Tardiphaga sp. 709: one gene and its partners. The protein of the gene in region 1 interacts with the protein of each later gene in a pairwise test. Links are inferred from orthologs where the notes say so. Each region holds a gene or a part of one and is shown on either strand. Other genes may lie near its edges.

What was found.
Region 2: the proteins of dnaE (region 1) and dnaQ interact in binary tests that used the Escherichia coli proteins (3 or more experiments, as listed by UniProt). The link is inferred for Tardiphaga sp. 709 from one-to-one orthologs.
Region 3: the proteins of dnaE (region 1) and rplL interact in binary tests that used the Escherichia coli proteins (3 or more experiments, as listed by UniProt). The link is inferred for Tardiphaga sp. 709 from one-to-one orthologs.
Region 4: the proteins of dnaE (region 1) and RSO67_RS28925 interact in binary tests that used the Escherichia coli proteins (3 or more experiments, as listed by UniProt). The link is inferred for Tardiphaga sp. 709 from one-to-one orthologs.

What each region holds. Positions count from the first base shown.
Region 1 is NZ_CP135529.1:50,410-58,641, forward strand. The notes cover bases 1-4,040. They hold dnaE (DNA polymerase III subunit alpha), read left to right. Parts: upstream 1-357; coding sequence 358-3,840; downstream 3,841-4,040. In the rest of the region: RSO67_RS00290 (30S ribosomal protein S2), read left to right, coding at 4,042-5,034; tsf (translation elongation factor Ts), read left to right, coding at 5,235-6,158; pyrH (UMP kinase), read left to right, coding at 6,226-6,942; frr (ribosome recycling factor), read left to right, coding at 7,013-7,570; RSO67_RS00310 (isoprenyl transferase), read left to right, coding at 7,661-8,232. UniProt on the Escherichia coli protein: DNA polymerase III is a complex, multichain enzyme responsible for most of the replicative synthesis in bacteria. This DNA polymerase also exhibits 3' to 5' exonuclease activity. The alpha chain is the DNA polymerase catalytic subunit.
Region 2 is NZ_CP135529.1:3,629,003-3,636,162, reverse strand. Bases 2,349-5,316 are described here. They hold dnaQ (DNA polymerase III subunit epsilon), read right to left. Parts: upstream 4,200-5,316; coding sequence 3,498-4,199; downstream 2,349-3,497. Other genes in these bases: RSO67_RS17740 (Maf family protein), read right to left, coding at 4,848-5,316; coaE (dephospho-CoA kinase), read right to left, coding at 4,232-4,831; RSO67_RS17760 (Tim44/TimA family putative adaptor protein), read right to left, coding at 2,349-2,454. Outside these bases: RSO67_RS17770 (Smr/MutS family protein), read right to left, coding at 1-33; RSO67_RS17765 (MltA domain-containing protein), read right to left, coding at 30-1,862; more of RSO67_RS17760, read right to left, coding at 1,759-2,348; more of RSO67_RS17740, read right to left, coding at 5,317-5,456; RSO67_RS17735 (pyruvate, water dikinase regulatory protein), read right to left, coding at 5,453-6,292; protoporphyrinogen oxidase HemJ, read left to right, coding at 6,765-7,160. UniProt on the Escherichia coli protein: DNA polymerase III is a complex, multichain enzyme responsible for most of the replicative synthesis in bacteria. The epsilon subunit contain the editing function and is a proofreading 3'-5' exonuclease.
Region 3 is NZ_CP135529.1:1,107,084-1,114,215, forward strand. What follows is about bases 1-2,940. They hold rplL (50S ribosomal protein L7/L12), read right to left. Parts: upstream 1,688-2,940; coding sequence 1,313-1,687; downstream 1-1,312. Other genes in these bases: rpoB (DNA-directed RNA polymerase subunit beta), read right to left, coding at 1-885; rplJ (50S ribosomal protein L10), read right to left, coding at 1,742-2,260; RSO67_RS05760 (Isoquinoline 1-oxidoreductase subunit), read right to left, coding at 2,918-2,940. Outside these bases: more of RSO67_RS05760, read right to left, coding at 2,941-3,559; RSO67_RS05765 (xanthine dehydrogenase family protein molybdopterin-binding subunit), read right to left, coding at 3,556-5,721; RSO67_RS05770 ((2Fe-2S)-binding protein), read right to left, coding at 5,725-6,189; RSO67_RS05775 (TetR/AcrR family transcriptional regulator), read right to left, coding at 6,351-7,031. UniProt on the Escherichia coli protein: The binding site for several of the GTPase factors involved in protein synthesis (IF-2, EF-Tu, EF-G and RF3). Is thus essential for accurate translation.
Region 4 is NZ_CP135529.1:6,050,156-6,057,257, forward strand. Bases 2,581-5,490 are described here. They hold RSO67_RS28925 (aminotransferase), read left to right. Parts: upstream 2,581-3,413; coding sequence 3,414-4,568; downstream 4,569-5,490. Other genes in these bases: RSO67_RS28915 (potassium transporter Kup), read left to right, coding at 2,581-2,905; RSO67_RS28920 (rhodanese-like domain-containing protein), read left to right, coding at 3,074-3,406; RSO67_RS28930 (polyamine ABC transporter substrate-binding protein), read left to right, coding at 4,578-5,490. Outside these bases: RSO67_RS28910 (potassium transporter Kup), read left to right, coding at 1-858; more of RSO67_RS28915, read left to right, coding at 983-2,580; more of RSO67_RS28930, read left to right, coding at 5,491-5,690; RSO67_RS28935 (lipid A biosynthesis lauroyl acyltransferase), read right to left, coding at 5,694-6,629; RSO67_RS28940 (zinc-binding dehydrogenase), read right to left, coding at 6,629-7,102. UniProt on the Escherichia coli protein: Shows aminotransferase activity with methionine and histidine as substrates, and to a lesser extent also with phenylalanine.

The DNA of each region.
Region 1 (8,232 bases):
TGAAGACCTTTGTTGAAGAAGCCGCTGCACTGGCATCGATCGTTCTGTTCGTGGGCATGATTGCGGTCTGGGCGCAACTGATCCCCCAGCTCTGATCCTGCTCCGGGACGCCGGCTGCGAAGCTGGCGCCGGAACACCGGGGAAGCGCTCGCCGGAGGATATGGGAACGCTCCCGGAGAATGACGAGCATTCCCTAGGGAATGCGGGGACGCTTCCGGGCCCGAGGGGGTTTCACATGGACTTGGCCGGGGGCAGGCATCACCATGGGGCAGCGAGTCGGCCTGAACAGGCTGCCGCGATCCCCAGTGTCGATGACTGCCCAGATCGGGCGCTGCAAAGTCCGGATTGTCCCACGTCATGAGTCAGAAGCCCGCCGCCGCGTCGAATGCCGGATTTGTCCATCTCCACGTGCATTCGGCCTATTCGCTGCTGAAGGGCTCGATCAAGATCCAGAAGCTGGCGGAACTGGCCAAGGCCGACCATCAACCGGCGCTGGCGCTGACCGACAGCGACAACATGTTTGGCGCGCTGGAATTCTCCGAAAAGCTGGTGGGCTATGGCATCCAGCCGATTACCGGCTGCGAGGTCGCGATCGATTTCGGCGACCAGGATCCCAACGCCCGTAATGCGCTGAATGCCGTGATGCCGCGCATTGTGCTGCTGGCTGCCAAGGAGCGCGGCTATCAGAGCCTGATGAAACTCAACTCGCGCGCGTTTCTGGAAACCCCGGTCAATCATGCGCCCCATATCAAGCTGGAATGGCTTCTGGAGGAGACGGAAGACCTGATCGCGTTGAGCGGCGGTCCTGACGGTCCGATCAATCAGGCGCTGCTTGCCGATCAATCCGCGCTTGCCGCTGCGCGCTGCGACCGGCTTGGGTCGCTATTCGGCGATCGGCTCTATATCGAACTGCAGCGTCATGGCGCCGAGAAGGAGCGCCGCGCCGAAGCCGGTTTGATCGACCTGGCTTACGCCAAGGGCCTGCCGCTGGTGGCCACGAACGAGCCGTATTTTGCTGCCGCGGATGACTATGAGGCCCATGATGCGCTGCTATGTATCGCCGGTGGCAGGATCATTGCCGAGACGGACCGCGAGCAGCTTACCACCGATCATCGCTTCAAGACCCGCGCCGAAATGGCCGTGCTGTTTGCCGACATTCCCGAGGCATTGGCGTCAACCGTCGAAATCGCCGAGCGCTGCTCGTTCCGGCCAAAGACGCGCAAGCCGATCCTGCCGCGCTTCACGGTGGGCGCCGGCAGTAACGCGGAAGGCGCGGCCCAGGAGGAATCCGACGAGTTGCGCCGTCAGGCCGAGGAGGGGCTGCGCAAGCGTCTCGAGATCCACGGCGTGTCACAGGGCAAGAGCGAGGAGGAATACCACGCCCGGCTCGACTTCGAACTGAACGTCATCTCCCGCATGAACTATGCGGGTTACTTCCTGATCGTGTCGGACTTCATCAAATGGGCGAAGGCGCAGGGCATTCCGGTGGGGCCGGGCCGCGGTTCGGGCGCTGGCTCGCTGGTCGCCTGGGTGCTGACCATCACCGATCTCGATCCCTTGCAGTTCAACCTTCTGTTCGAACGCTTCCTCAATCCGGAGCGCGTATCGATGCCGGACTTCGACATCGACTTCTGCCAGGACCGCCGCGGCGAGGTGATCTCCTATGTGCAGCAGCGTTACGGTCGCGATCAGGTCGCGCAGATCATCACCTTCGGTACGCTGCAGGCGCGCGGCGTGTTGCGCGACGTCGGCCGTGTGCTGCAGATGCCCTATGGCCAGGTCGACAAGCTGACCAAGCTGGTGCCGCAAAATCCCGCCGCACCGGTGACACTTGCAGCCGCGATCGAGGGCGAGCCGAAACTCCAGGCGCTCCGCGACGAGGATCCGATCGTCGCCAAAGCCTTCGATATTGCGCAGCGTCTCGAGGGCCTGACACGCCACGCTTCGACCCACGCAGCAGGCATCGTGATCGGCGACCGGCCGCTGTCGCAACTCGTGCCGATGTATCGCGATCCGAAATCGGACATGCCGGTCACCCAGTTCAACATGAAATGGGTTGAGCCAGCAGGTCTCGTGAAGTTCGACTTCCTCGGCCTGAAGACGCTGACGGTGCTCGATGTCGCCGTGAAGCTGCTCAAGCAGCGCAATATTGACGTCAATCTTGCGACCACGCCGATTACCGATCCCAAGAGCTACGAAATGCTGGCGCGCGGTGAAGTGGTCGGCGTGTTCCAGGTGGAAAGCCAGGGCATGCGGCGCGCGCTTGTGGACATGCGCCCCGACCGTTTCGAGGACATCATCGCGCTCGTCGCGTTGTATCGTCCGGGCCCGATGGCGAACATCCCGACCTATTGCGCGCGCAAGCATGGCGATGAAGAGCCGGAATATCTGCATCCGATCATCGAGCCGATCCTGAAGGAAACCTTCGGCGTCATCATCTATCAGGAACAGGTGATGCAGATCGCGCAGGTCATGGCCGGCTATTCGCTCGGTGACGCCGACCTGCTGCGCCGCGCGATGGGTAAGAAGATCCGCGCCGAAATGGAAAAGCAGCGCGAGATCTTCGTCGCCGGCTCCGTCAAGAATGGTGTGCCGAAGGGGCAGGCCGATACGATCTTCGATCTGCTGGCAAAATTCGCCGACTATGGCTTCAACAAGAGCCACGCGGCGGCCTATGCGCTGGTGTCGTATCACACCGCCTATATGAAGGCGCATTATCCGGTGGAGTTCATTGCGGCGTCGATGACGCTCGACATGGGCAACACCGACAAGCTGTCGGAATTTCGCGCCGAGGCGCAGCGGCTCGGTATCAAGGTCGAGGCGCCGAACATCAATCGTTCGGGCGTCACCTTCGAGGTCAGCGACAACACGATCTATTATGCGCTGGCCGCGTTGAAAGGCGTCGGCGCTGGCGCCGTCGAGCTGATCGTCGCCGAGCGCAACAAGAATGGTTTGTTCACGTCGCTTGCCGACTTTGCGTCGCGCGTGAGCCCACGCGCGGTCAACAAGCGCATCATCGAAACACTCGCTGCGGCCGGCGCCTTCGATACGCTCGATCCACATCGTGCCCGCGTGCATGGCGGCGCGGATGCTATTTTGGCCGCCTGCCAGAGTGCCCACGTGGATACGACAATCGGTCAGGGAAACATGTTTGGCGGCGCGGCCGATGCGCCGACCATCATGCTGCCGCAGATCGACAACTGGCTGGCGGCGGAGAAGCTGCGCAAGGAATACGACGCTATTGGCTTCTTCCTGTCCGGCCATCCGCTCGATGACTATGCGACCGCCCTGAAGCGACTGCGGGTGCAGAGCTGGGCCGAGTTCTGCCGCGCGGTCAAAACCGGCGCTACGGCGGGCAGGGTGGCGGCTACCGTCGTGTCCCGCATGGAGCGGAGGACCAAAACCGGCAACAAGATGGGCATCATGGGCCTGTCCGACCCGACCGGCCATTTCGAGGCGGTGCTGTTCTCCGAAGGGCTTGCCCAATACCGCGACGTGCTGGAACCGGGTACCGCGGTGCTGCTGCAACTCGGCGCCGAACTCCAGGGCGAGGACGTTCGGGCCCGGGTTCTCCACGCGGAGCCTTTGGATGCCGCCGCCGCCAAGACCCAGAAGGGGCTCAGGGTGACCATGAAGGACACCAAGGCACTGGATTCGCTGGTAAAACGCCTCCAACCGCAGCCGAGCAATGCCGCCGGCGGAGGCGACGTTTCGCTGATCCTGCGCCTCGACCTGCAAACCGAGGTCGAATTCAAGCTCGAAGGCCGGTTCCAGGTGTCCCCGCAGATCGCCGGCGCCATCAAGGCGGTTTCCGGGGTGGAAATGGTCGAAACGCTTTGAGCTGGCGACCCGCGCGGTAAACCGGCCGAAGCCACCGGATTTCCTTGCTTATCCCGGGAATCCGGCTATATACCGCGCCATCTCACACGGAAGCATGGCTTAATCGCCGTCCGGTGGCATCCGGGCTGCACGGCAGAATCCTCTGCCCGAATGCTCGTTTGCTCACACGCTTCCGGAGGAAACAACCGGAGAATTGATACTATGGCACTACCCGAATTTTCTATGCGTCAACTGCTCGAAGCTGGCGTCCACTTTGGTCACCAGTCGCACCGCTGGAATCCGAAGATGGCGAATTACATCTTCGGCGCACGCAACAACATCCACATCATCGACCTCGCGCAGACCGTGCCGTTGCTGCACACCGCGCTGAAGGCTGTCAGCGACACCGTCGCCAAGGGCGGCCGCATCCTGTTCGTCGGCACCAAGCGCCAGGCGCAAGACGTCGTTGCCGAAGCTGCGAAGCGCTCGGCGATGTACTTCGTCAATTCGCGCTGGCTCGGTGGCACCCTGACCAACTGGAAGACCATCTCCGGTTCGATCAAGCGTCTGCGTCACCTGGACGAAGTGCTGAACTCCGGCGATGCGTCGGCCTACACCAAGAAGGAACGTCTGACGCTGCAGCGCGAGCGCGACAAGCTCGATCGCTCGCTGGGCGGCATCAAGGACATGGGCGGTCTGCCCGACCTGATCTTCGTGATCGACACCAACAAGGAAGACATCGCGATCCAGGAAGCCCAGCGTCTGGGTATCCCTGTCGCGGCGATCGTCGACACCAACTCGGATCCGAAGGGCATCACCTATGTGGTCCCGGGCAACGACGACGCCGGCCGTGCGCTCTCGCTGTATTGCGACCTGATCGCACGCGCTGTCATCGACGGCATCTCGCGCGCCCAGGGCGACTCGGGCTTCGATATCGGTGCATCGGCTGCCCCGGTGGCTGAGGCCATCCCGGCTCCGGAAGCGGGCTTTCAGGGCCTGGCCGGTCCGCGCGGCACTGCCGACGATCTCAAGAAGCTCACCGGCGTGTCCGGTGCGATCGAGAAGAAGTTCAACGACCTCGGCATCTTCCACTACTGGCAGCTGGCCGAACTCGATCACGACACCGCCCACAAGATTGGCGAAGAAGTTGGTCTTCCGGCCCGTGCCGACGGCTGGGTCGCCCAGGCCAAGGGTCTGACGGCGGAAGCCGAGTAACGCGCAGGCGTGATCCCGGAACCGGTGTCCCGGTTCCGGACAAAATCATGCCGATGCGACAGCCAAGAAACTATTGTGCGGCCGTCATCCCGGCCGCACTTTCCATCTCTACACTTCTCTCGATGATAGTTCCTGCGGCGTAACGCGATTGACCAGCACCGGCTGGCTCGCAGGCGCCCTGACAGGCAAAGGGTTCAACGATGGCAACGATTACTGCAGCGATGGTCAAGGACCTCCGCGAAACCACCGGCGTCGGCATGATGGATTGCAAGAACGCACTTGCTGCCAATGACGGCGACATGCAGGCGTCAATCGACTGGCTGCGCGCGAAGGGCCTGTCCAAGGCCGCCAAGAAGGCTGACCGCGTCGCGGCTGAAGGCCTGATCGGCGTTCTCACTGCCGGCAACAAGGGCGTCGTGGTCGAAGTCAATTCCGAGACCGACTTCGTCGCGCGCAACGATCAGTTCCAGGGGCTGGTCAAGATGATCGCCCAGGTCGCGCTCAAGGTCGGCTCCGACGTTGAGGCCATCAAGGCGCACAAGGTTGGCGACGTCACTGTCGAGACCGCGATCACGGAAGCCATCGCCACCATCGGCGAAAACATGACCCTGCGCCGCGCCGCGACGCTGGAAGTCTCGGCCGGCGTCGTGTCGAGCTACGTGCATAACGCCGTGATCGAAGGTCTCGGCAAGATGGGCATCATCGTCGCGCTGGAATCCACCGGCAAGGCTGACGAGCTCGCGACTCTCGGCAAACAGATCGCGATGCATGTCGCTGCTGCCAACCCGCAGGCGCTGGACTCCGCCGGCCTCGATCCGGCCGTCGTTGCTCGCGAAAAGGAAGTGATGGCGGACAAGTATCGCCAGCAGGGCAAGCCGGACGCGATGATCGAGAAGATCGTCGAGAACGGCCTGAAGACCTATTACAAGGAAGTCTGCCTGCTGGATCAGGCCTTCATCCACGACACCGGCAAGTCGGTGGCGCAGGCCGTCAAGGAAGCCGAAGGCAAGGTTGGCGCGCCGATCAAGCTCACTGGCTTCGTGCGCTACGCGCTCGGTGAAGGCATCGAGAAGCAGACTTCGGACTTCGCTGCCGAAGTTGCCGCCGCGAGCGGCCAGAAGTAAGACGAATTGGAAGACCTCCCGGCGATCTACGCCGGGAGCTGCCGCCTCGAAAGGAAGCGATCGCATCATGGGTGAGCCGCTCTATCGTCGCGTCGTGATCAAGGTCTCGGGTGAGTCTTTCGCCGGAGGCCAGTCATTCGGTATCGATCAGCCGACCATCGACCGCATCGCCGTCGATCTCATTGCAGCCCAGAAACTTGGTGTCGAAGTCGCGGTCGTCGTCGGCGGCGGCAATATCTTCCGCGGCGTCGAAGTCTCCTCGCGTGGTGTGTCGCGCCCGACCGGCGACAGCATGGGCATGCTCGCTACCGTCATGAACTGCCTGGCACTGGAAGCTGCGATCGAGCGGCACGCCGTGCCGGCCCGTACGCTGTCGGCGATGGTGATGCCGCAGGTCTGCGAACTTTTCACACGCGCTGCCGCACATAAGTATCTGTCTGAGGGCCGCATCGTGCTGCTGGCCGGCGGTACCGGCAATCCGTTCTTCACCACTGACACGACCGCAGTGTTGCGCGCTGCCGAGATCGGCGCATCGGCTGTGCTGAAGGCGACCAATGTGGACGGCGTCTACAGTGCCGATCCAAAGAAGGATCCGAACGCGACGCGCTTCGAGCGTCTCAGCCATTCGCAGGCGGTGGAGGGGAACTACAAAGTCATGGATGCGACGGCTTTCGCGCTTGCCCGCGAGACCTCGCTGCCTATCATCGTATTCTCGATCGCCGAACCGGGTTCGATCGGCGCCATTTTGACTGGTACTGGCCACGGCACCATCGTCGCGGGCTGATTTTAGACGGGTTCGGAGCGCCATACCCGCTTCGCACCAGCAGGATACAAGGGAGAGCTGCATGGCCACCATGGCCCCATTCGACATCAACGACCTCAAGCGCCGTATGCAGGGCTCGACCCAGTCGCTGAAGCATGAGCTTGGCGGCTTGCGCACCGGACGTGCGGCAGCCTCGATGCTGGAGCCGGTCCAGGTGGAAGCCTATGGCAGCCACATGCCGCTGAACCAGGTTGCGACCGTCAGCGTTCCCGAGCCGCGCCTGCTGTCGGTGCAGGTTTGGGACAAGTCGATGGTCAAGGCGGTGGAAAAGGCGATCGTCGATTCCAATCTCGGCCTTAGCCCGGCGACTGAAGGCCAGATCCTGCGGCTGCGCATTCCCGAACTGAACACCGAGCGCCGCAAGGAACTCGTGAAAGTCGCGCATAAATATGCCGAGGCGGCCAAGGTTGCGGTGCGCCACGTACGCCGTGACGGTCTCGACATCATCAAGAAGCTCGAGAAGGCTCACGAGATTTCCGAGGACGACCAGAAGCGCCACGATACCGAAGTGCAGAAGGTCACGGACAGCGTGATCGCTGAAATCGATCAGTTGCTGGCGGCTAAGGAAAAGGAAATCATGACGGTTTAAGCGTCAGGAGCCGCATTTAAGCTGTTGAAAAGCGTATGGTCCGCAAATTGGTCACATATGTGCCGGACCATATGCTGGGGATTTTAATCGATGTCGAATGCCGCCGCGCCCGCAAATGATGGATCGGACCGATCCACGCCTTTGCATGTCGCGATCATCATGGACGGCAATGGACGCTGGGCTGCAGCGCGGGGGCTTCCGCGCGCCGAGGGCCATCGCCGCGGCGTCGAGGCACTTCGTCGTGTGGTGCGGGCATCCAACGAACTCGGCATCCAGTATCTGACGATCTTCTCGTTCAGCTCCGAGAACTGGTCGCGGCCGGCGTCCGAGATCAGCGATCTGTTCGGCCTGCTGCGTCGCTTCATCCGCAACGATCTTGCCACACTGCATCGTGACGGCGTGCGCGTACGCGTGATCGGAGAGCGCCAGGGCCTCGATTCCGATATCGCGTCATTGCTGAAAGAGGCCGAGGACCTGACGCGGGGCAACACCCAGCTCAATCTCGTGGTCGCCTTCAACTACGGCTCGCGGCACGAGATCGCCACGGCAGCGCAGCGCCTTGCGCGCGAGGTTGCCGAGGGCAAGCGGACGCCCGAAAGCATCAATGTCGATACGCTCGGCCAGTATCTCGACGCGCCTGATATTCCGGATCCGGACCTGAT
Region 2 (7,160 bases), 3.6 Mb from region 1 along the record:
ATCGATGAGTTGCGGTGGACGTGAACGCTTCATTGCCAGGGGAAACGGAAGAAGGATTGCGGCTGCTTCGCTGCGCGACGATACACGCGGTGCCTGGCTTTGGCACGGTTCGGTTTAACTTCCCGCTTCACTTCAGGTTTTACTTCGGGTTTTTTCTGTGACTTCCCCTCGGCTGCGACCTGAGGCGCGACCGCAGGCCGAGCCTCAGGCAATGGCACTGTCGTAGCCACGGATGGAGACGATGTCGGGGCGGGAGCGACTGTAGCCACAGCCGGTTTTGCAACTGGCAATGGCGGCGTCGCTGTCACCGTTGGCGCTACGGGTTTCGACGCGACCGATGTATCAGACTTGGACGTATCGGGCTTTGCTGCAGCCTTGTTATCGGTCGCGGAATTTTCGACCTTCGATGCTTCCGCAGGCTCCGTCTGCGGAAGCAGTTTTGCGATTCGCTCCGACGGCCGCGCATCGGGCAGCGGCATGTGATGGCCGCGCGCAGAGGGATCGAGACTCTTCGGCACCAGCATCACGAAGCGCGCAGGATGGCGCATCCGGCCGGCGACTCGGCCAGCTTCTGCGCCGGCGCCAAAATACAGATCGGCGCGGGCAGGGCCGATAATGGCCGAGCCGGTGTCCTGCGCCACCATCAGGCGACGGAACGGCGTCTTTGCCGTATCCGAGTCGACAGGCAGATCGCCTTCGATGAAGAACGGCGTGCCATAGACATGCAGCGACTTGTCGACGGCGATGGAGCGGCCCGGCGTCAACGGTACGCCTTGCGCACCGACGGCTTCGTCCTTGTCGGAGAGCTGCACCTCGCGGAAGAACACGTAAGAGCGGTTCTGCCGACGCAGTTCGCTCGCCGCATCGGGATTCTCATCCATATATTGACGGATGCGCTGCATCGACATCTGTTCACGCGGGATGATGCCGCGATCGATCAGCACGCGGCCGACCGGCGTGTAGCGATAGCCATTATGTGCATCGTAATTGATCCGCACCGTGCCGCCGTCTTCGAGGCGGACGCGCGCCGAGCCCTGGATCTGCGTGAACAGCAGATCGGTCTGACTCTTCAGCCAGACGATTTCGAGCCCGCGCCCGGCGATGGCGCCGTCTTCGATCTCACCACGATCATAATAAGGCACGAGTTTGCGACGGCCAATCTTGCGGAACACATCGCCGCCATTCGGCATGCTTGCGGATGACTGACGATAGCCGCGCACAAACAGATTCGACGGGCGGCGATAGACCGGCACGGTGTAAACGTCAGTCTTCGTGCGCGAACCGTCGATCACCGGCTCATAGTAGCCGGTGACGAAACCTTCGGGTTCGCCGAGCCGTGAGATACGCAGCGGCTGAAAATGGTCTTCAAAGAAGGCGCGGGCCTTGGCGCCATCGGAAATCTCGGCAGTTCTCGCAGCCCGGCAGGGATCGCGGAGCGTGGTGCCGAGCGCCTTGGAATCTGGTGGTGCCTTGCGTTGAGCTACAATCGGTTTGCAGCTGGTGCGAAAAGCCTGGAAGGCGAGGAGGTGATCGTCTTCGCTCCAGCCGGCGATATTGGCCCAAGCGACAGGCTCGTACTGGCTGCCTGTGAATTCGAACGGCCATTCCCGCGGCGGATTGTGCCGCGGGACATAGACAAATTGTGCGGGTTCATTCTTGACGTGCTTGGCGTGACGCCGGACCCGTGCGTCTGCAGGGGCAGGAACCAACGCAGCAGCAATCACGCACAGCGCGGCAAGCCGGCCGAGCCTGGCAGCGTTATTGCACGCTGCCGGTGCCAACCAGCTTCCAATTCGGATCGCGCGAAGTGATGTCGCGGGCAAAGGTCCACACGTCGGTGATGTCGCTGACCTTGTCGGCATTGCCGTCGACCACAGCGCCGGTCTTGTCGCGCGTCACCGAGATCATCTGCGACACGAAACGCACGGTGAGCTGCGCCGCGCGATCGCGCACCTCAGCGCCGACGAGTTCGGCCTTGTCGATCGAAACGAAACGGGTCTCGGTCTTCTGCTCGTTCTTCTCGCGGTCCTTGATGACGGCGTCGAACGAGTCGAACACTTCCGATGACAGCAGATCCTTCAGCGACCGACGATCGCCATTGGCAAAGGCCAACACGATCATCTCATAGGCGCCCTTCGCGCCGGTGATGAAATGGCGCGGATCGAACGACGAATCCTGGTCGACGATGGCATCGAGACCGGCGGCGAGCGGCGTGCCCGGTTCGGTGATGCCCTTCCAGCGCTCGGCGGGAGAGACGTCGGCGGCCGGTGCCGGCGCAGCCTGATCGATGGGACCGCCAGGCATCGGCACGACATTGCCTTCGGGCGGCAGAGCATCACGCGCGGCACGGTCGAAGGGCGGACGCTCTTCGCCGGTGCGCTGTCCGAGCACGTTGCGCAGGCGGATGAAAATGAAGACCGCCAGTGCCAGGAAGATGATGGTGTAAATGTCCACGTCTTATTGCTTTCTGATCGGTGCCGGGCATGCCCGGCGGAAGACTATGCCGCCCATCGCGGTCTGAAATCGGCTCCCAGAGGGTCGGGAGATCGCGTCATGGGCGAACCTGCTCCATGTAGACATGAAACTAAGCCCAGCCAATGGCGCGCCATCGTGTCCGGCTGCGGCAAAGCGGCCTTCGCACCGGCAGCCTCGACCGCAACCGTTTCGATAAATTCTAGCGCGTTTGTCCGTCAGAGGAAATCGGATCGAACGAGGAAAACCCGCACTTTCAGTCATTTAACGTGAATTCGGGGCGAATATGACCGGTTTTGCACCTGGATGCCCAAGCGGTGGGTCAAACCAGCGATTTTCTAGCGTCCAGGTTGCGGCGTGGCATCCTTGTCGAGTGCCGCAGGCCTATGATAGCCACTCGCCGCGATCACCTCATTCGACCGTTCGCGCGGATACCCGCGACGAACCGGTTCCACCCGCCCGGCAGCGCTTCAGGAGAATTTTCGATGGCAAACGGCAACGGCACCCCTCCGGAGCAGTCACCCCCCAGCTCAATGTACTGGCGCAGTACACCAAAGACCTGTCGTTCGAAAACCCGAACGCTCCAGCCTCGCTGGCACCGCAGGCCCAGCAGCCGAACATCAATATCCAGATCAATGTCGGCGCCAACAATCTCTCCGAGAGCGAATATGAAGTGACGCTGTCGGTCGAGGGCAAGGCCGAGAACGCCGGCTCGGTGCTGTTCTCGTTCGAACTGGCCTATGCCGGCGTATTCCGCATCGTCAACGTGCCGCAGGAAAACCTGCACCCGCTGGTCATGATCGAATGCCCGCGCCTGCTGTTCCCGTTCGCGCGCGAAATCATCGCTACCGCGGTGCGCGATGGCGGCTTCCCGCCGCTGATGCTCGATCCCGTGGATTTCGTCGGTCTGTACCGGCAGAACCTGGAACGCCAGGCTCAGGCCGACGCTGGTCCGGCAAACTAAGTTCGGGTGCTCCAAACAATAAGCTTACGTCATGGCCGGGCTTGTCCCGGCCATTGTCGTTTTACGACGGCGCTCCCAGAAATTCGTTCCAGATTGCCTTCTCGCCCATCGTTGCGACAAAGGCGCGGTGCTCGGCGCGATCAGCTTCGGTCACGCGCGGCGCAAGTGCGATCTCGCGCTGGCGGCGCGGGGCGTCATTGATGCTGCCGGTGCGCTGCGCAGGCGCTTCGTCCGCCAGGATCAGTTGCGACTGCCGGGCGCCAATGAGGTCGATATAGACTTCCGCCAGCAATTCAGAGTCGAGCAGCGCGCCGTGCTTGGTACGGCGGGAATTGTCGATCGCATAGCGGGCGCAGAGATCGTCGAGCTTGTTCGACACACCGGGATGCTTGCGCCGCGCCAGCAGCAGCGTGTCAACGAGACGCTCGCGCGGCACCGGCGGGCGCTTGATGCGATCGAGTTCGGCATTGATGAAGCCGAGGTCGAACATGCCGTTGTGAATCACCAACGGCGAATCGCCGATGAAAGCCATAAAGTCGTCGACCACTTCGTGAAACAGCGGCTTGGTCGACAGGAACTCGGCCGACAGCCCGTGCACGTTGAACGCTTCCTGAGGCATGTCGCGCTCGGGATTAACGTAGACATGGAAAGTCTGGCCGGTCGGCATCCGGTTGAAGATTTCGAGGCAACCGATTTCCACCAGCCGATCGCCCCGGAGGGGATCGAGGCCCGTGGTTTCGGTATCCATGACGATTTCACGCATCAAACTAAGCCGGTTGTCGAATCAGGGGACGGTCAGGGCCGCCGTTGTGGCATCTTAACAGCCTCGGAGAGAATTTCACGGATCCGCTCCCGCACGGGGTCCAATCCGTTCGATGTATCCACCACGAAGTCGGCGCGCTTGCGCTTTTCGGCATCAGGCAGCTGCCGCGCCAGAATGGCGTCGAGTTTCTCGGCCGTCATACCCTCGCGCGCCAGGATGCGCTCGCGCTGCTGCTCGGGATTGGTGGACACGACGACCACCGCATCGACCCGCTTTTCTCCGCCGGTTTCATAGAGCAGGGGCACATCGACCACTGCCACCGGCGCACCCGACTTCTCTGCATCATCCAGGAATTTTCTGTGATAGGCGCCGAGCAGCGGATGCACGATCTGCTCGAGCTTCTTCATCGCGGCGGCATCGTGCACGACCAGCGGCGATAGCTTCGCGCGATCGACCTTGCCATTCACCGTGGTTCCGGGAAACGCCGCCTCGATCAGCGGTGCAGCTTCGCCCTCATAGATCATGTGCACGGTGGCGTCAGCGTCATAGACCGGCACGCCGGCTTCCATGAACAACTTCGCCGTGGTGGATTTCCCCATTCCGATCGAACCGGTCAGCCCCAATACGCGCATCAAGTCCTCATCAAAATCAGATCGCGATCATCTCTTCGCCGCGCAGGAAACTCAGCAGCGGCAGTAGTGGCAGACCGAGAATGGTGAAGTGATCGCCTTCGATCAGCTCGAACAGATGCACACCCACCCCCTCAAGCTGATAGGCGCCGACACTCGTCGTCACCTTGTCGCCCACAGCGTCCAGATAGGCATTGATCGCCACATCATCCAGCTTGCGCATGGTCATATGCGCCACGGAGACATTGGAGAACAACGTCGCACCATCGCAAACGACGGCAAGCGCTGAATGCAATTCGTGGGTCCGGCCGGCGAGGATCGCAAGTTGTTCGGCCGCCTGTTCGCGTCCGGCGGGTTTGCTGAACATCCGATCGCCCAGTGCCAGGGTTTGATCGGCGCCAAGAACATAGCGGCCGGGATGACGCAGCGAGATAAAGGCCGCCTTCCGCTCGGCGAGCAAGGCTGCGATCTCGCCCGGCGCCTTCAACCCGGATTTCTGCTGGATGCCGCGCTCGTCGATATCTGCAGGCATCGCATCAAACGTAATGCCAGCATTCGCCAGCAACTCACGACGCGCCAAACTCTGCGACGCCAGGATCAGCGGTTGCACGCCGCGCCAAATGGTCATTCGGACATCCTCTGACGCTGGCGATCGGCAAGCAGTTTCATAATGGCTGCCGCGGTTTCTTCGATGGAGCGACGTGTCACTTCCAACAAAGCCCAGCCGTATTTGGCGCTAAGCTTGCGCGCATAGGTGACTTCGTCCGTGACCGACTGGCGATCGATATAATCGTCATTGGCCGTATCGCTGCCAATGCTGAGAAGCCGGTTCTGGCGGATCTGAATCAAGCGCTCCGGCGTCGCGTGCAGGCTGACCACTAGCGGATTTTTCAACGTCTCAAGCTGATGGGGAATGGGGATGCCGGGGACGAGCGGCACATTGGCCGTGCGCACACCACGATTGGCAAGATAGATCGATGTTGGCGTCTTCGATGTGCGCGACACGCCGACCAGAACCACGTCCGCTTCTTCGAGGCCTTCCACATGCTGGCCGTCGTCATGCATCATCGAATAATTCAGCGCATCGATGCGCTTGAAGTATTCGGCGTTCAACGTGTGTTGTGCGCCGACACGGCCGGTGGTCGACGCACCGAGATAGGCCTGAAAGAGTTGCATCACCGGCCCGATGATCGACAGGCTCGGGCTGTTGATCTCCTGGCACTTGGCTTCCAGTCGGCCGACCAGATCTTTTTCCAGCAGCGTAAAGAGAACGATGCCCGGCGCTTCCTCGATCTCGGAAAGCACCCGATCAAGCTGCTTCTGACTCCGCACAAGCGGGTAGACATGCTCGACCGGCGTGACATTCGCGTATTGCGCCGCGACGGCGCGGGCCACCGTGATCAGCGTCTCACCGGTCGAATCGGAAACCAGATGGAGATGAAAATAGCTGCCGGTGGTGGGCACCATGATCGTGTATGTCCTGTGAATCGCTGTGGAGCTTTTCCGGGATATCGACCACCGCCTCGGCGGACCCGGGATAACTCGGTTTTTTCTTCACAGGCCTCATGAAAAGGAAAAACTCTGAGGCTATCTGGAATGATAATGGGGTTATCTAGGTTTGTCTTGGGATAATCCAGTGCACAGCGACGGTAAGCCTTTGCGCTGCATATCGAACTTGCATGCGAGCGGCTGTCGGAAAATCACGCGGCGATGTGCATAAGCGTGGGACAGTTCTGGGATTGTTTTGGGCGGCTGAAATCCACTGTCACTTAGACTCAAACCTAAGATTCTATAAATATTATTTAAGAGAAGGATGGCTTGCGGATAGTGCGGTGATCCGCTCTGTATCGGCGTGTCCTGCAACGCGGCTTTCCGGTGAAGTGTTCCGGTCTCGGCACGTGCGATGTGACGCAGTGATGCTGGAAAGAACTTTCGAATGTATGAATGGGCCAAGGCGCTGCATGTGATCGCCGTCATCTCGTGGATGGCGGGCATGCTCTATCTGCCGAGACTGTTCGTCTATCACTGCGACGCAGAGATCGGCTCGAAGCAATCCGAAACCTTCAAAGTGATGGAGCGTCGCCTGCTCAAGGCGATCATCAATCCGGCGATGATCGCCACCTGGATCCTCGGCCTGTATCTCGCCTGGGCCGGTCACTGGTTCAGCTCGGGCTGGTTTCACGCCAAACTGACGCTGGTGCTGCTGATGTCTGGCGTTCACGGCTTCCTGAGTGCCCGGGTGCGTGATTTTGCTCAGGACAATAATACGCGGACTTCGAAATTCTATCGAATTATCAACGAGGTACCGACAATTTTGATGATCCTGATCGTC
Region 3 (7,132 bases), 1.1 Mb from region 1 along the record:
ACGCAGCGCCTTGAGGCCCTTCTCGGCGAGCTGACGGGCAGCGCGCACGGTGAGCTTCTTGCCGGCTTCGAGCACGACCTTGCCGGTGTCGGCATCGATCAGGTCGTTGACGGTGGAGTAGCCACGGAAACGGGTGGCATCGAACGGAACGCGCCAGCCTTCCTTGATCTTCTTGAACTGGATCTTCTTGTAGAACGTCGAGAGGATTTCCTCGCCGTCCAGACCCAGCGCAAACATCAGCGACGTCACCGGAATCTTGCGGCGACGGTCGATACGCGCGAACACGATGTCCTTGGCGTCGAATTCGATGTCGAGCCAGGAGCCGCGATACGGGATCACGCGGGCGGCGAACAGCAGCTTGCCCGACGAATGGGTCTTGCCCTTGTCGTGGTCGAAGAACACGCCCGGCGAACGATGCATCTGCGAAACGATGACGCGCTCGGTGCCGTTGACGACGAAGGTGCCGTTCATGGTCATGAGCGGGATATCGCCCATGTAGACGTCCTGCTCCTTGATGTCCTTGACGGACTTGGCGCCGGTTTCTTCGTCGATATCGAACACGATCAGGCGCAGCGTCACCTTCAGCGGCGCAGCATAGGTCATGCCGCGCTGACGGCACTCATCAACGTCATATTTCGGCGGCTCGAATTCGTAGCGCACGAATTCCAGCATCGAGGTGCCCGAGAAATCCGAGATCGGAAACACCGAACGGAAAACAGCCTGCAGACCTTCGTCGAGGCGACCGCCGGTCGGCTCATCGACCATCAGGAACTGGTCGTAGGACGCCTTCTGAACCTCGATGAGGTTCGGCATCTCTGCGACTTCTTTAATATGACCGAAGAACTTGCGAACGCGCTTGCGACCTGTGAACGTCTGCTGACCCATCGTGGCCTCTCATTGCGTCGCCCGAAAGGGGCGAACCTTCCAGAGCGCGACTGCCATCGCCTCCGGGTTGAATTTCCAAGAACGCCCCGAATTCGGCGCTCAACATGAGGAACAAAATCCCCCTCCTGAGCATTTGAATCGCAGAACGCAAAACGACGTGCGCGATGCCCGACTGCATCTCGCCCGTCCAAACCGTCTAGCTACGGACCGAAAAGCCCGAAATTGCCTGTCTCCCAACGGCTTAACCAGAGGCGTCGCCGCTCCTGCTGTCAGACCGCGTTTTCGTGCTGCCGTCCCGATATGGGATGGCAATCATGGAGATTCGAGGGTGGTTCCCAGCGCATCCCCACACATTCCTGTGTAGTACATCGGGTTCCCGTTCGAAGAGCGGCCAAGAAAGCCGCTCCTCGAGGGAACCCAAAGGGTCTTACTTGAGCTCGACCTTGGCGCCAGCCTTCTCGAGCTGAGCCTTGATCTTTTCGGCTTCGTCCTTGGCAACGCCTTCCTTGAGGGGCTTCGGCGCACCTTCGACCAGGTCCTTGGCTTCCTTGAGGCCAAGACCCGTGATCGCACGGACTTCCTTGATGACTTCGATCTTCTTGTCGCCTGCGGCGGCGAGAACGACAGTGAAGTCGGTCTTTTCTTCAACTGCGGCGGCACCGGCACCAGCAGCCGGACCAGCAACTGCAACAGCAGCAGCAGCCGAAACGCCCCACTTTTCTTCGAGCATCTTGGCGAGGTCGGCAGCTTCGAGCACGGTCAGGCTCGAGAGATCGTCAACGATTTTCTGTAGGTCAGCCATTGTCTATTTCCTTAAGCGTATTTGGTTCGAACCAGGGTTTGAATGCGAAGGGCGTCAGGCCGCTTCGCTCTTTGAGGCATAAGCCTGAACAACACGCGCGAGCTTCGCCGCGGGAGCTGTCGAGAGCTGAGCGATCTTGGTCGCCGGCGCCACAAGGAGGCCGAGGATCTTCGCGCGCAGTTCGTCGAGCGAGGGCAGCGCGGCCAGAGCCTTGACGCTGTCGACGTTCAGGACGGTTTTACCCATCGAGCCGCCAAGGATGATGAACTTCTCGTTCGCCTTGGCAAATTCGACGGCAACCTTCGGTGCCGCTACCGGATCGTCCGAGGTGGCGATCACAGTCGGGCCCTTCAACAGGGAACCGATGGCAGCAACATCCGTGCCTTCAAGAGCAATTTTGGCGAGACGGTTCTTCGAGACCTTCACCGAGGCGCCGGCCAGCTTCATCTGCGAACGCAGATTCTGCATCTGGGCAACGGTGAGGCCGGAATAATGGGCGACGACCGCAACGCTGGTGGTCTTGAAGACCCCGTTCAGCGCGTCGACCGCGTCCTTTTTAGCCGCTCTTTCCACAGCAAGCTCTCTCCGGTTGGCGGCCTCTATCGAGATAGGACCGCCGGGTTACACCCACCGCCCCACCTGAACCTGACCTCAAGACACGTGCTCATTAAAACACGCAGTCCAAAGACACGTCGGGCGAGACGATATGATAGCCTGCCCTCCCGAACCTTCCTGGCGAACCAGCACTGGCGCGGGGTGTCGAGGTTCGAACCAAATACGCGTCATGTCGCACAAAACGACATTGGCGAAATCCAGTCTTCACCCGTCTATGCTGGCTGCATCAAGTTTTACGATTAAGCCGTTGATGAAACTTGCGTTTATCTAAGGCGCCAGCAGTCTCGGACAGGATTCAAGATCATCGATAAGCCATCATCTGACTTATTGGTGACCCCTGCCCGCCTTCCTCAAATCCGCGTCGCGCGTCCCATCCCCTTCGAGCGATCCGTATGGATAGCCTGAAAGGAAAAGTCTCCTGCGATGTGGGTTGTCGGAGTGCGAACACAGACGCGCCAGCTACCAGCCAGCCCGCCCGGAAACGGTTGTTTAACGAGTCTTTTTCGTGTTGCCAAGCGCGAAATGCCGATGTGGCATCTTTTCTGCAGGGGAACCTTTTAGGCGCCCGGAGCGCAAAAGCGGAACCGGCCGAGCCGGCTCCACTTCCCGTCTATATCACCCCTTCGGGCAGGCCGCTCCGGCATCGGCCCAGGCCTTGATCAGCTCACCGAACTGCTTCTGGGTACCCGGCGCCGGGGTCCGGTTGCCACCGGGATGCCAGCCCCAGCCGACCAGTTCGTCTTCGGCCATGTGCTTCACAAGCGCGGCCATGTCCTTGCCGCCATTGCGCTCCTTGTCCTTGATCTGGGTGCAGATCTGGCCAAGCGTCTTGCCCTGCCAGGCCATCTCCGCCGGAGCGAGCGCCCACTTCGGATTGCCGGGGACGTTGGCGGCATCGAAGTTGTTTTCGTGGTGACAGGTGGCGCAAGCGAGACCACCGGCCGCGCCGACACCGCCCTCGCCGCGCACGACCAGCGGGATATGCGGCCGCATGCGGTCGGTCTGGGTCGGACGCTCGGTGGCCGGATGGCAGTTCATGCAGCGCGGCGACTGGATGACCTTGCCGGCTTCCGTAAACAGCGCCACGGCTCGCTCGTTCTTGTTCTTGATCTTGGCGAAGGCCGAGACCGACTGCAGCTTGGTCGGATTGCTGACCGCCGCATCGGCCTCCTGAAAGCCCGGTTCCGCGAATGCGAGGAGACCCGCCGCGAGGCCGCCGGCAACCAGCGCCAGCATCGAATGTTTGAACAAGCTCATGCTGAGGCTCCAGGTACGATCGGCAACTGCCGCGGTCTTCCCACTCCGAGTTTCGCCAGCGCGTTGGCAACGGCAGGCCCGAGCGGAGGCACGCCGGGTTCGCCGACGCCTGATGGCTTCTCGGTCGATTTCACGATGACCACTTCGATCTCCGGCATCTCATTGATGCGCAGCGACCGATAGGTGTCGAAATTGCCGGACACCGGCGCGCCGGCATCCAGCGTCTGTTCCGCATAGAGGATGTGACCGAGGCCGAAGCCGATGCCACCCTCCATCTGCGCGCGGATAATGTCGGGGTTCACGGCGACGCCGCAATCCACCGCGCACCACACCTTGTGCACCTTCGGACCGTCGTCGGTCATGGACAGTTCGACGACCTGCGCGACGAAGGTATTGAAGCTTTCGACCACCGCAACGCCGCGCGCACGGCCTGCCGGCACCTTGTAGTTCTTCCAGTCGGCGAGTTCGGCGACAGCCTTCAGCGCACCGGCATGGCGCGGTTTCTTGCTCAGCAGCTCGAGGCGACCTTCGATCGGATCCTTGCCGGCGGCTTCCAGCAGTTCATCGACAAAGGCTTCGACGACATAACCGGTGTGGGTGTGGCCCACCGAGCGCCACCACAACACGGGCACGCCGACATCGACCTGATGCATGTCGCAGCGGAAGTTCTCGACGTCATACGGGATTTCGTTCGAGCCTTCATAGGACGTTGGGTCGAGGCCGTCCTTGAACATCATGGACTCGAAGAAGGAGCCCTTCATGATCGACTGCGAGACAATGGTGTCGCTCCAGGCTTCGATCTTGCCGTCGCGCACGGCACCGCGCATGCGGTGGATGCAATACGGCCGATAGTAGCCACCGCGCATGTCGTCTTCGCGCGTCCACACCAGCTTGACCGGCTTGCCCGGTCCGATCGCTTTCGCGACTTCGGCGAGCTCGATGGCCTGATGCGTGCTCTGCTGGGCGCGGCGGCCGAAGCTGCCGCCGGCAAGAAGAACGTCGATCTTCACCTTCTCGATCGGCAGCCCGAGCACCTTGGAGATCGCCATATGGTCAGGCGTCGGAAACTGGCAGCCGTAGCGCGCATAGGCGGTGTCGCCGTCCCATTTCAGATAGGCGTTGAGCGGCTCCATCGCGGCATGGGCCAGATACGGGAAGACATATTCAACCTCGATGACGCGGCCACCTTTGGCCATCGACTCTTCGAACTTGCCCTCGGCCTTTACGAGTTTGCCGGCCGTCTTCGACAGTCCGCGGAATTGCTGCAGCAGTTCGGCGCTGCCACGCTTCTCCGCCTTGCTGTCATCCCAGGTGATCTTCAGCGCATCGCGGCCCATCTTCGCGGGCCAGAAGCCCTTGGCGTAGACAGCGACACCGTTCGACACCTGCTTGACGTCGACGACACCCGCCACGGCCTTCGCAGCCGTCGCATCGAAGGACGCGACCTTGCCGCCGAATTTCGGCGAGCGCGCCACGACCACCGTGAGCATGTCCGGCTCGTTGATATCGAGCGTGTAGAATGCCTTGCCATTGGTCTTGTCGGCGCTGTCGAGGCGCTTCACGACGCCTTCCTTGCCGATCAACCTGAACTGCGACGGATCCTTCAGTTTCGGATCAGCCGGCACCGGCATGGCCATCGCCTTGTCGGCGAATTCACCGAAGCGACCTTCATGGCCAGACGCATGTTTCATCACACCGTTATCGACAGTGATCTCGCCCGCCGGCACCTGCCACGCATCGGCAGCAGCCGCGACCAGCATCTGGCGCGCCGCGGCGCCGACCTGTCGCATCTGGATGTAGGAATTGGCGATGGCCGTCGAGCCACCGGTGCCCTGCATGCCGAACGCCAGATTCTTGTAGAGCTGCGGATTCGACGGCGCGTGATCGGCGCGCATCTGCGCCCAGTCTGCGTCGAGTTCTTCGGCGACCAAAGTCGCCATGCCGGTGAACGGCCCCTGCCCGAATTCGATGCCCTTGCACAGCACTGTGACGGTGTTGTCGGGCTTGATGATCAGGAACGTGTTCGGCGCGATATTGATCGACGGCTTTGCCGCCGCCTGCGCGAACAGTTTGTCGGCGCGCGCAACATAAGCGCCGAGCACGAGGCCAGCGCTGCCCTTGAGCAGCGTGCGACGGGAGAGTTTGGTGTCATGAACGGTCATGGCTCAACCCTCCAGAGATTTGGCGGCGCCATGAATGGCGGCGCGGATGCGGACATAGGTGGCGCAGCGGCAGATGTTGCCGTTCATCGCCAGGTCGATATCGTTGTCGGTGGGGGCCGGATTGACGCTGAGCAGCGCCGTGGCGCTCATCACCTGCCCGGATTGACAGTAGCCACATTGCGGCACGTCAAGCGCGACCCAGGCGGCTTGCACTGCTTTGGCTTCCTTGGAGTCGAGACCTTCGATGGTGGTGATTTCGCTGGTGCCGATGGCCGAGACGGGCATCGAACAGGAGCGGACGGTCTGACCGTCCACATAGACCGTGCAGGCGCCGCATTGCGCGACCCCGCAGCCATATTTGGTGCCGGTGAGACCGGCCCCATCTCGAATTGCCCAGAGCAGAGGTGTGTTGGGATCGACGTCGACCTGACGGGCCTGACCGTTGATCTTGAGAGTGAACGCAGCCATCGCTGATGTCCTATGTCGTCGAATGTACGCCTACATTCGAGTTGTTCTAAACAGCCGACATCTACATCCGCATTGCGGAATAACCCATTCAATTATTTTTGTACCGGCCGGGAACGAAATTCGCTCTTGCGAAACGGCCTTGCAGACCAGTCGCCAGCCGGTCAGAGGCGCCGCGACGCTTCGATGCCGCTCAGGATGAGATCGATTCCGGCGATAAAGTCCTGGCGGTCGTCGTGCCCCCGCAAATGTGCAGCCATGCTGCGGGTGAATGCATAGGCGTCCGGATCGAGCTGAGACCAAGAGATCGCGACCGCGTCCAGAAAGTCAGACCTGTCGATTCCTCGCATCCGGCCGAGCTGCCCGTTGGCCGCGTTCTGCGCACCGACGCCAAGGATGTAGTTCAGCAACGCACCCACCGTCGCCCACTGTTGCTCGTCAGGCACGCCAAGGGCGCTCACCTGCCGGCCGATGCGTTCGAGTATTCGCACCATGGGCAACTGCCCCGGAGCCCGTGTGAGCGCGGAGCCAACCCACGGATGCGCGTCGATCGCGTCGAACATATCCAGCGCGAGGGCGCGAATGATGGCCTGAGGCGTCGCACCAACCAGAGGTGCCTTCAGCGTGCGCGCGATAATGGCGTCGCAGGCGGCGGTCAGCAGTTCGCCCTTGTTGGGCACGTGCCAATAGATCGCGCCGGGGCCCGTGGCCAGCCGTTCCGACAGGGCGCGGAATGTCAGACCATCTTCCCCGCTGCCGTCCAGAATCGCGATCGACGCTTCGATGATGCGATCCCGCGTGAGCGAGTCTTCGCGTCGTGGGCTACTGCGCTTTTTTTTGATCATGGCTTATCTTGACATAAATGGAACACCGTTCCAATAGAATGGAATTCCGTTCCATCGAGGCCTTGGGGAATGTCCCGGGCCCGCCTGTGACTGCAAAGGTG
Region 4 (7,102 bases), 6.0 Mb from region 1 along the record:
TATTTGCCTCGGGTCAATCGTCTGCTGCTGATCGGTGTGCTGCTGCTGGTGCTGCTGTTCAAATCGTCGAGTGGTCTGGCCTCGGCCTATGGCATCGCGGTCTCCACCACCATGGTGGCTGATGGTATCATGGGCTTCGTGGTGATCTGGAAGCTGTGGAACTGGAAGGCCGCGACTGCCGCTGCGATCATAGCGCCGCTGGTGTTCGTTGATCTGGCCTTCCTCAGCGCCAATCTCCTGAAGCTGCTGGAAGGCGCTTGGGTGCCGTTGCTGTTCGGCGTGCTGATGGCCGGCATGATCTGGACCTGGCGCCGCGGCGCGGCGATCCTGATCACCAAGACGCGCCGTATCGAAGTGCCGTTGCGCGATCTCATCAAGAGTCTGGAAAAGCGCCCCCCGCATATCGTGAAGGGCACCGCGGTGTTTCTCACCAGCGATCCCGAATTCGTGCCGACGGCGCTGCTGCATAATCTGAAGCACAACAAGGTTCTGCACGAACACAACGTGATCCTGACCATCGAGACCGCGCAGACGCCGAAGGTCGATCTCGGCGAACGCGTTCGTATGGAGAATATCAGCGACAAGTTCTCGATGGTGAAGCTGCGTTTCGGCTTCATGGAATCGCCAAACGTCCCCAAGGCGCTGGTCGTCGCGCGTAAGCTCGGCTGGCAATTCGACATCATGGCGACGTCGTTCTTCGTGTCGCGGCGCTCGCTGAAGCCGTCGGCGCAATCCGGTATGCCGCTGTGGCAGGATCATCTGTTCATTGCGCTCAGCCGTTCGGCGAACGACGCCACCGACTATTTCCAGATCCCCACCGGACGCGTGGTGGAGGTCGGTACTCAGGTGACGATCTAAGCATCTTTTGTCATGTCCGGTTCCCCGATTTGCGCTATAACGGGTGTGATCATCGGGGCCGGGAACGGCCTCGCTGCCCCGCTGTTCAGAGACCTGCGATTCAGAAGTCTTCGAGGCCGTTTCCATGACCATCGATAGCGCATCTCCCGCCGCGGCATCCCCGGCGGACCCTACCCATGGGCACTCGACGGCCAGCTTCGGCTCGCTCGTCATGGGCAGTATCGGCGTCGTCTATGGTGACATCGGCACCAGCCCGCTTTACGCGCTCCGTGAGGCGCTGGTCGCGGCCGGGGGCCACAAGGCGCCCGGCATCGACAATGAAGCAATCCTGGGCGTCCTCTCGCTGATCCTGTGGGCACTGATCATCGTGGTCACGCTCAAATATGTCGTGCTGCTGCTGCGCGCCGACAATAACGGCGAGGGTGGCCCGCTGGCCCTGATGGCGCTGGCCCAGCGCGCGATCGGATCGAGCGGGCCGGTGGTGGTGATGCTCGGCATTATCGCCGCGGCGCTGTTCTACGGCGACGCCGTGATTACGCCGGCACTGTCGGTCCTGTCAGCCATTGAGGGCGTCAAGCTCGTCACCACCGCCTTCGATCCCTATGTCGTACCGCTCACCATCGTGATCCTTGTGGCGCTTTTCGCCGTGCAATCGCGCGGCACTGCGAAGGTCGCGACGTTCTTCGGACCGATTATGTGCCTATGGTTCGTCGTGATCGCGGTAGCGGCCATTCCGCAGATTGTGAAGCATCCTGAAGTGCTGGCGGCACTCAATCCCGTGCATGCGATCTACTTCATGTTCCATCACGGCATCATCGCCTTCGTGACGTTGGGCGCAGTGTTTCTCGCCGTGACCGGCGCCGAAGCGCTTTATGCCGATCTCGGCCATTTCGGCAAAAAACCGATCCAGCTGGCCTGGCTGTTTCTCGTGCTGCCGTCGCTGGCCATCAACTATTTCGGCCAGGCTGCGCTGGTGATGCATGATCCCACCGCGCTGGAAAATCCGTTCTATCTGATGTTTCCCGACTGGGCGCTGATCCCCATGGTGATCCTCGCGGCGACTGCCACTGTGATTGCGAGCCAAGCCGTGATCACCGGCGCCTATTCGCTGACGCAGCAGGCGATCCAGCTTGGCCTGCTGCCGCGTTTCGAAATCCGGCACACATCGGAGTCGCATTCCGGCCAGATCTACATTCCGCGCGTCAATATGCTGCTGTTCATTGCAGTGATCGTGCTTGTCGTGCTGTTCAAGTCATCGAGCTCGCTGGCCTCGGCCTATGGCATCTCGGTCACCGGCACCATGGTCGTCACTGCGATGATGGGCTTTGTGGTGATCTGGCGCGGCTGGAAGTGGTCGCCGATCGCGGCTGCGGCGCTGATCGTGCCGTTTCTGGTGATCGACGTCACGTTCCTCACCGCGAATCTCTTGAAGGTGTTCGACGGCGGCTGGGTGCCGCTGGTGATGGGCGGCGTGATCATTCTCATGATGTATACGTGGCGGCGCGGTAGCCGCCTGCTGTTCGAGAAGTCGCGCAAGCTGGAGTTTCCGCTGGCCGATCTCGTGGCCATGCTGGAGAAACGTCCGCCACAGCGCGTGGCCGGCACGGCGGTATTTCTCACCAGTGATCCGCAGAGTGCGCCGACGGCGCTGATGCATAGTCTGAAACACTACAAAGTGCTTCACGAGAAGAACGTTATTCTCACCATCGAAACCGCACCGACGCCGCGCATCGATCCGAGCGAACGCGTGCGTATGGAAGAGATCAGCGCGACCTTCTCGAAAGTGACGCTGCGCTTCGGCTTCATGGAATCGCCGAATGTGCCGAAATCCCTGGCGATTGCGCGCAAGACCGGCTGGCAGTTCGACATCATGTCGACGTCGTTCTTCCTGTCGCGCAGGGCGCTGAAGCCTGCGGCGCATTCCGGCATGCCGCGCTGGCAGGACCATTTGTTCATCGCGCTCAGCCGCACCGCCAATGACGCGACCGACTATTTCCAGATCCCCACAGGGAGGGTGGTCGAAGTGGGCACGCAGGTGACTATCTAGGCCTGATCCCGAAAAGTGGGCTTGCGGCTTTCGGGCAAGATCAGGCCCGACAATAAGCTCTTCCGACGCTTGATTTTCGCGGCGCGAGAGGCGACGTTGGCGCCCGAAAACAGGGGCGTTTCCGCCCCTTCGTATTCGCTCCGGACACCGGGGCGGCAGGAGGTTGTGGTGGCAGGCGAAGCTCATACCGTTCACGATTTGACGCCGGAGGAAGTGTCCAAGGGGATCGCCGACGGCAAGTATCTGCTGGTCGATGTACGCGAACCCAACGAGGTCGCGGTCGAGGCCTATCCGGATGCCGTGGTGGTGCCGCTGTCGGGCTTCGATAGCGCCGATCTGCCCGATCCGGCGGGCAAGCAGATCGTGTTTGCGTGCCGCTCCGGCAAGCGCTCGGTGACCGCCTCGCTGGCCGCCCAGGCCGATGGCCTTGCCTATGACAAGCATCTCGCCGGCGGCATTCTGGGGTGGAAGGCTGCGGGCCTGCCGACCAAGGCTGGCTGATCGCTCGATGAACAAGATCTTCTCTGAGCTGCCCGTCACGGTGTTCGAGGCGATGTCGCAGCTTGCGCGCGACCATAACGCCATCAATCTCGGGCAGGGCTTTCCCGACCATCCCGGCCCCGACGATATCCGTCAGGCGGCCGCCGATGCTGTGCTGAACGGTTACAACCAGTATCCGTCGATGATGGGCATCCCGGAGCTGCGTCAGGCGATCGCCACGCATTACCAGCATTGGCACAAGCTCTCGCTCGATCCGATGACGGAGGTGATGGTGACCTCCGGCGGTACCGAGGCATTGACCTCGTCGATCCTTGCGGTGGTCGAGCCCGGCGACGAAGTCGTGTGCTTTCAGCCGGTCTATGATTCCTATCTGCCGATCATCCGCCAGGCCGGCGGCATTCCGCGTCTCGTCAGCCTCAAGCCACCCCATTGGCGTCTCACGGAAGAAGATTTGCGCGCGGTCTTCAATCACAAGACCAAGGCCGTGCTGTTCAACAGCCCGCTTAATCCCGCCGCGGTGGTGTCGCCGCGCGAGGATCTCGAATTGCTGGCGAAGTTCTGCCAGGAATTCGATACGATCGCGATCTGTGACGAAGTGTGGGAACACGTGACCTTTGACGGCCACGACCATATCCCGCTGATCACCATTCCCGGTATGCGCGACCGCACTATCAAGGTCGGCTCGGCCGGCAAGATCTTCTCGCTGACAGGCTGGAAGATCGGTTTCGTTTGTGCCCCGCCGCATCTCTTGCGTGTCTGCGCGAAGGTGCATCAGTTCCTGACCTTCACGACCGCACCCAACCTGCAGGTCGCGGTGGCCTATGGTCTCGGCAAGTCCGACGAGTACTTCAAGACCATGCGCGCCGATCTCGCGCGCAGCCGCGATCGTTTGGCTGCCGGTCTGGAGAGCATCGGCTTTCCCGTCATCAAGTCGCAGGGCACGTACTTCCTCACTGTCGATCTGTCGCCGCTGGGGCTGAACGAGACCGACGAGGAATTCTGCCGGCGGCTTGTCTACGACTACAAGGTCGCCGCGATTCCTGTGTCGGCCTTCTATGAGCAGGACAAGGTGACGTCGGTGGTGCGTTTCTGTTTCGCCAAGAACGACGCGACGCTCGATACGGCGCTGGAGCGTCTGCACAACGCCGTTCATCGCCGCTAGGGGAAGTTGATGCGCATAGGCAAGTACGGGATCGCGTGGGTCGTCGGAGCGGCGCTGCTGTGGTCCTTGCCGGTGCAGGCGCAAGACCAGAAGGCAGAGCGCGTCGTCAACTTCTACAACTGGTCGAACTATATGGCGCCCGGCGTGCTGGAGGCGTTCACCAGGGAGACCGGCATCAAGGTTGTCTACGACACCTTCGACGCCAACGAGACGCTGGAGACGCGTCTCTTGGCCGGCAAGTCCGGTTACGACGTCGTGGTGCCGACGGCGTATTTCCTGCAGCGCCAGATCACCGCAAAGGTGTTCCAGAAGCTCGACAAGGCGAAGCTGCCGAACCTTGCCAACGCGTGGCCGGAGGTGACCAAGCGCCTCGCGATCTACGATCCCGGTAATACATTCGCCGCGAACTACATGTGGGGCACGACGGGCATCGGCTACAACGTCAAGCAGGTCGCGAAAATCCTCGGGCCTGACGCGGAGATTGATAGCTGGGACGTCATCTTCAAGCCGGAGAACCTTGCGAAGTTCAAGGATTGCGGTGTCCATATGCTGGATTCCGCCGACGACATTCTGCCGGCGGCGCTCAATGCGCTGGGCCTTGATCCGAACTCGATCAAACAGCCGGACCTCGAAAAGGCCGCCGATCTCGTCGGCAAGATCAGAGGCAATGTTCGCAAGTTTCACTCGTCTGAATATCTGAGCGCGCTTGCGACCGGCGAGATCTGTCTGGTGGTCGGCTGGTCCGGCGACATCATCCAGGCGCGTGCGCGGGCGGATGAAGCGAAGAACGGCGTCGAGATCGGTTATGCGGTGCCGAAGGAGGGCGCGCAGATGTTCTTCGATAATCTGGCGATCCCCGCCGATGCGAAGAACGTCAATGAGGCCTATGCGCTCATCAACTATCTCTACCGCCCGGACGTCGCCGCGAAGAATTCGGATTTCCTCGGTTATGCCAATGGCAATCTCGCCAGCCAGAAGCTGATCGATCCGAAAATCCTCAATGACAAGACGATCTATCCGGATGAGGCGATGCTGCAGAAGCTGTTCGTCATTACGGCGCGCGATCCGGCGACGCAGCGCGTGATCAACCGGCTGTGGACGAAAGTGAAGACGGGGCGCTAAGCGTTATCGCCAGCGCCGGTGCAGCCACAGCCACTGCTCGGGATATTCCCGGATCCAGCCTTCCAGCACGGACGTCACCGCCTGCATGGTGCCTTGAACGTCGACCTTGCCATTGGCATCGCGCACCGGTTTCACCTCTTCGGAGACTTCGATGCGGAAGCGATGATCGGGGAGGCGGATGATACGAACACCGTGGATCGGGCAATCGACCTGGCGCAACAGCCGCGCCAGCATCGGATTGGCATTGGTCTTGCGGCCGAAGAAATCCACCGGGACGCCGTTGGTGAACCACTGATCCACCAGCATGGCGACGTGCTTGCCCTCGTTCAGCGCGTGCGCGAGCTTGAGCGGTGCGTCATGGCTGGCCGGGATGAGATTGCCCATGTTGATCGCGCGCGTCTGATGAATGGCGCGGTCTGCGGCGGCGCTGTTCGGCCGACGATAGAGCACGGCTGCGTCAAGGCCGTGGGCCACGGCGGCGAGCGCAGGAATTTCCCAGTTGCCGAGATGGCTGGCGAAAATCAGTGCCGGCTTGCCGTCGTCGCGCAACTGATCGAAAATCTCGCCGGTGCGCGCCGAGAATTCGACATTGCTCGGCTTGGTCGGATTGGCCGGGTCATAGTCCCAGATCTTGTCGAGATGGGCGAATTCCGCACCGATGCGCCCCATATTGTCCCAGACACCCGCGAGGATCTTGTCGATCTCTTCCGGTGATTTCTCGGGGAAGGCGGCAGTGAGATTGGCGCGGCCGATCTTGTCTTCGCGAAACAGCGGGCCGATGCGCTGGGTGATCTTGCCGAACCGATTGGCGGTCTTGACCGGATCGAAATAGCGCGTGGTGCGCAGGATGCCGATCGTCAGCGCACCGACAGCGGCGTCGCCTGCAGGCTTCAGGGCATCGCGAATGCGGGCCTTGGTGCGAAGCAGCAGGCGGAGCATCAGAAGTGAACGATGATCTTGCCGAACACCTGGCGGGTTTCCATCCGCTTCAGCGCGGTCTCGACATCGCTGATCGGCACTTCGGTATCGATCACCGGCAGCATGCCGTCGGCCATCTTGTCGAGGCTCTCGGCAATGTTCTTCATGGTGGCGCCGAACGATCCGAAGATGCGGTATTGCTGCTGGAACAGCTGCATCAGGTTGATCGTCGTGGTCGGGCCCGAGGTCGAGCCGCAGGTGACGAGACGGCCGCCGCGCTTCATCACCAGCAGCGAACCATTGAAGGTATCGGCGCCGACGTGTTCGAACACGACATCGACGCCCTTCTTCTTGGTGATCTTGCGCGTCTCGCCCTCGAAGCGATCCTTGCGATAGTTGATGACGTGGTCGGCGCCGAGGGCCTTCACGCCCTCGATTTTGGAATCGTCGCCCACGGTCGTGATGACGGTGCAGCCGATCTTCTTCGCCATCAT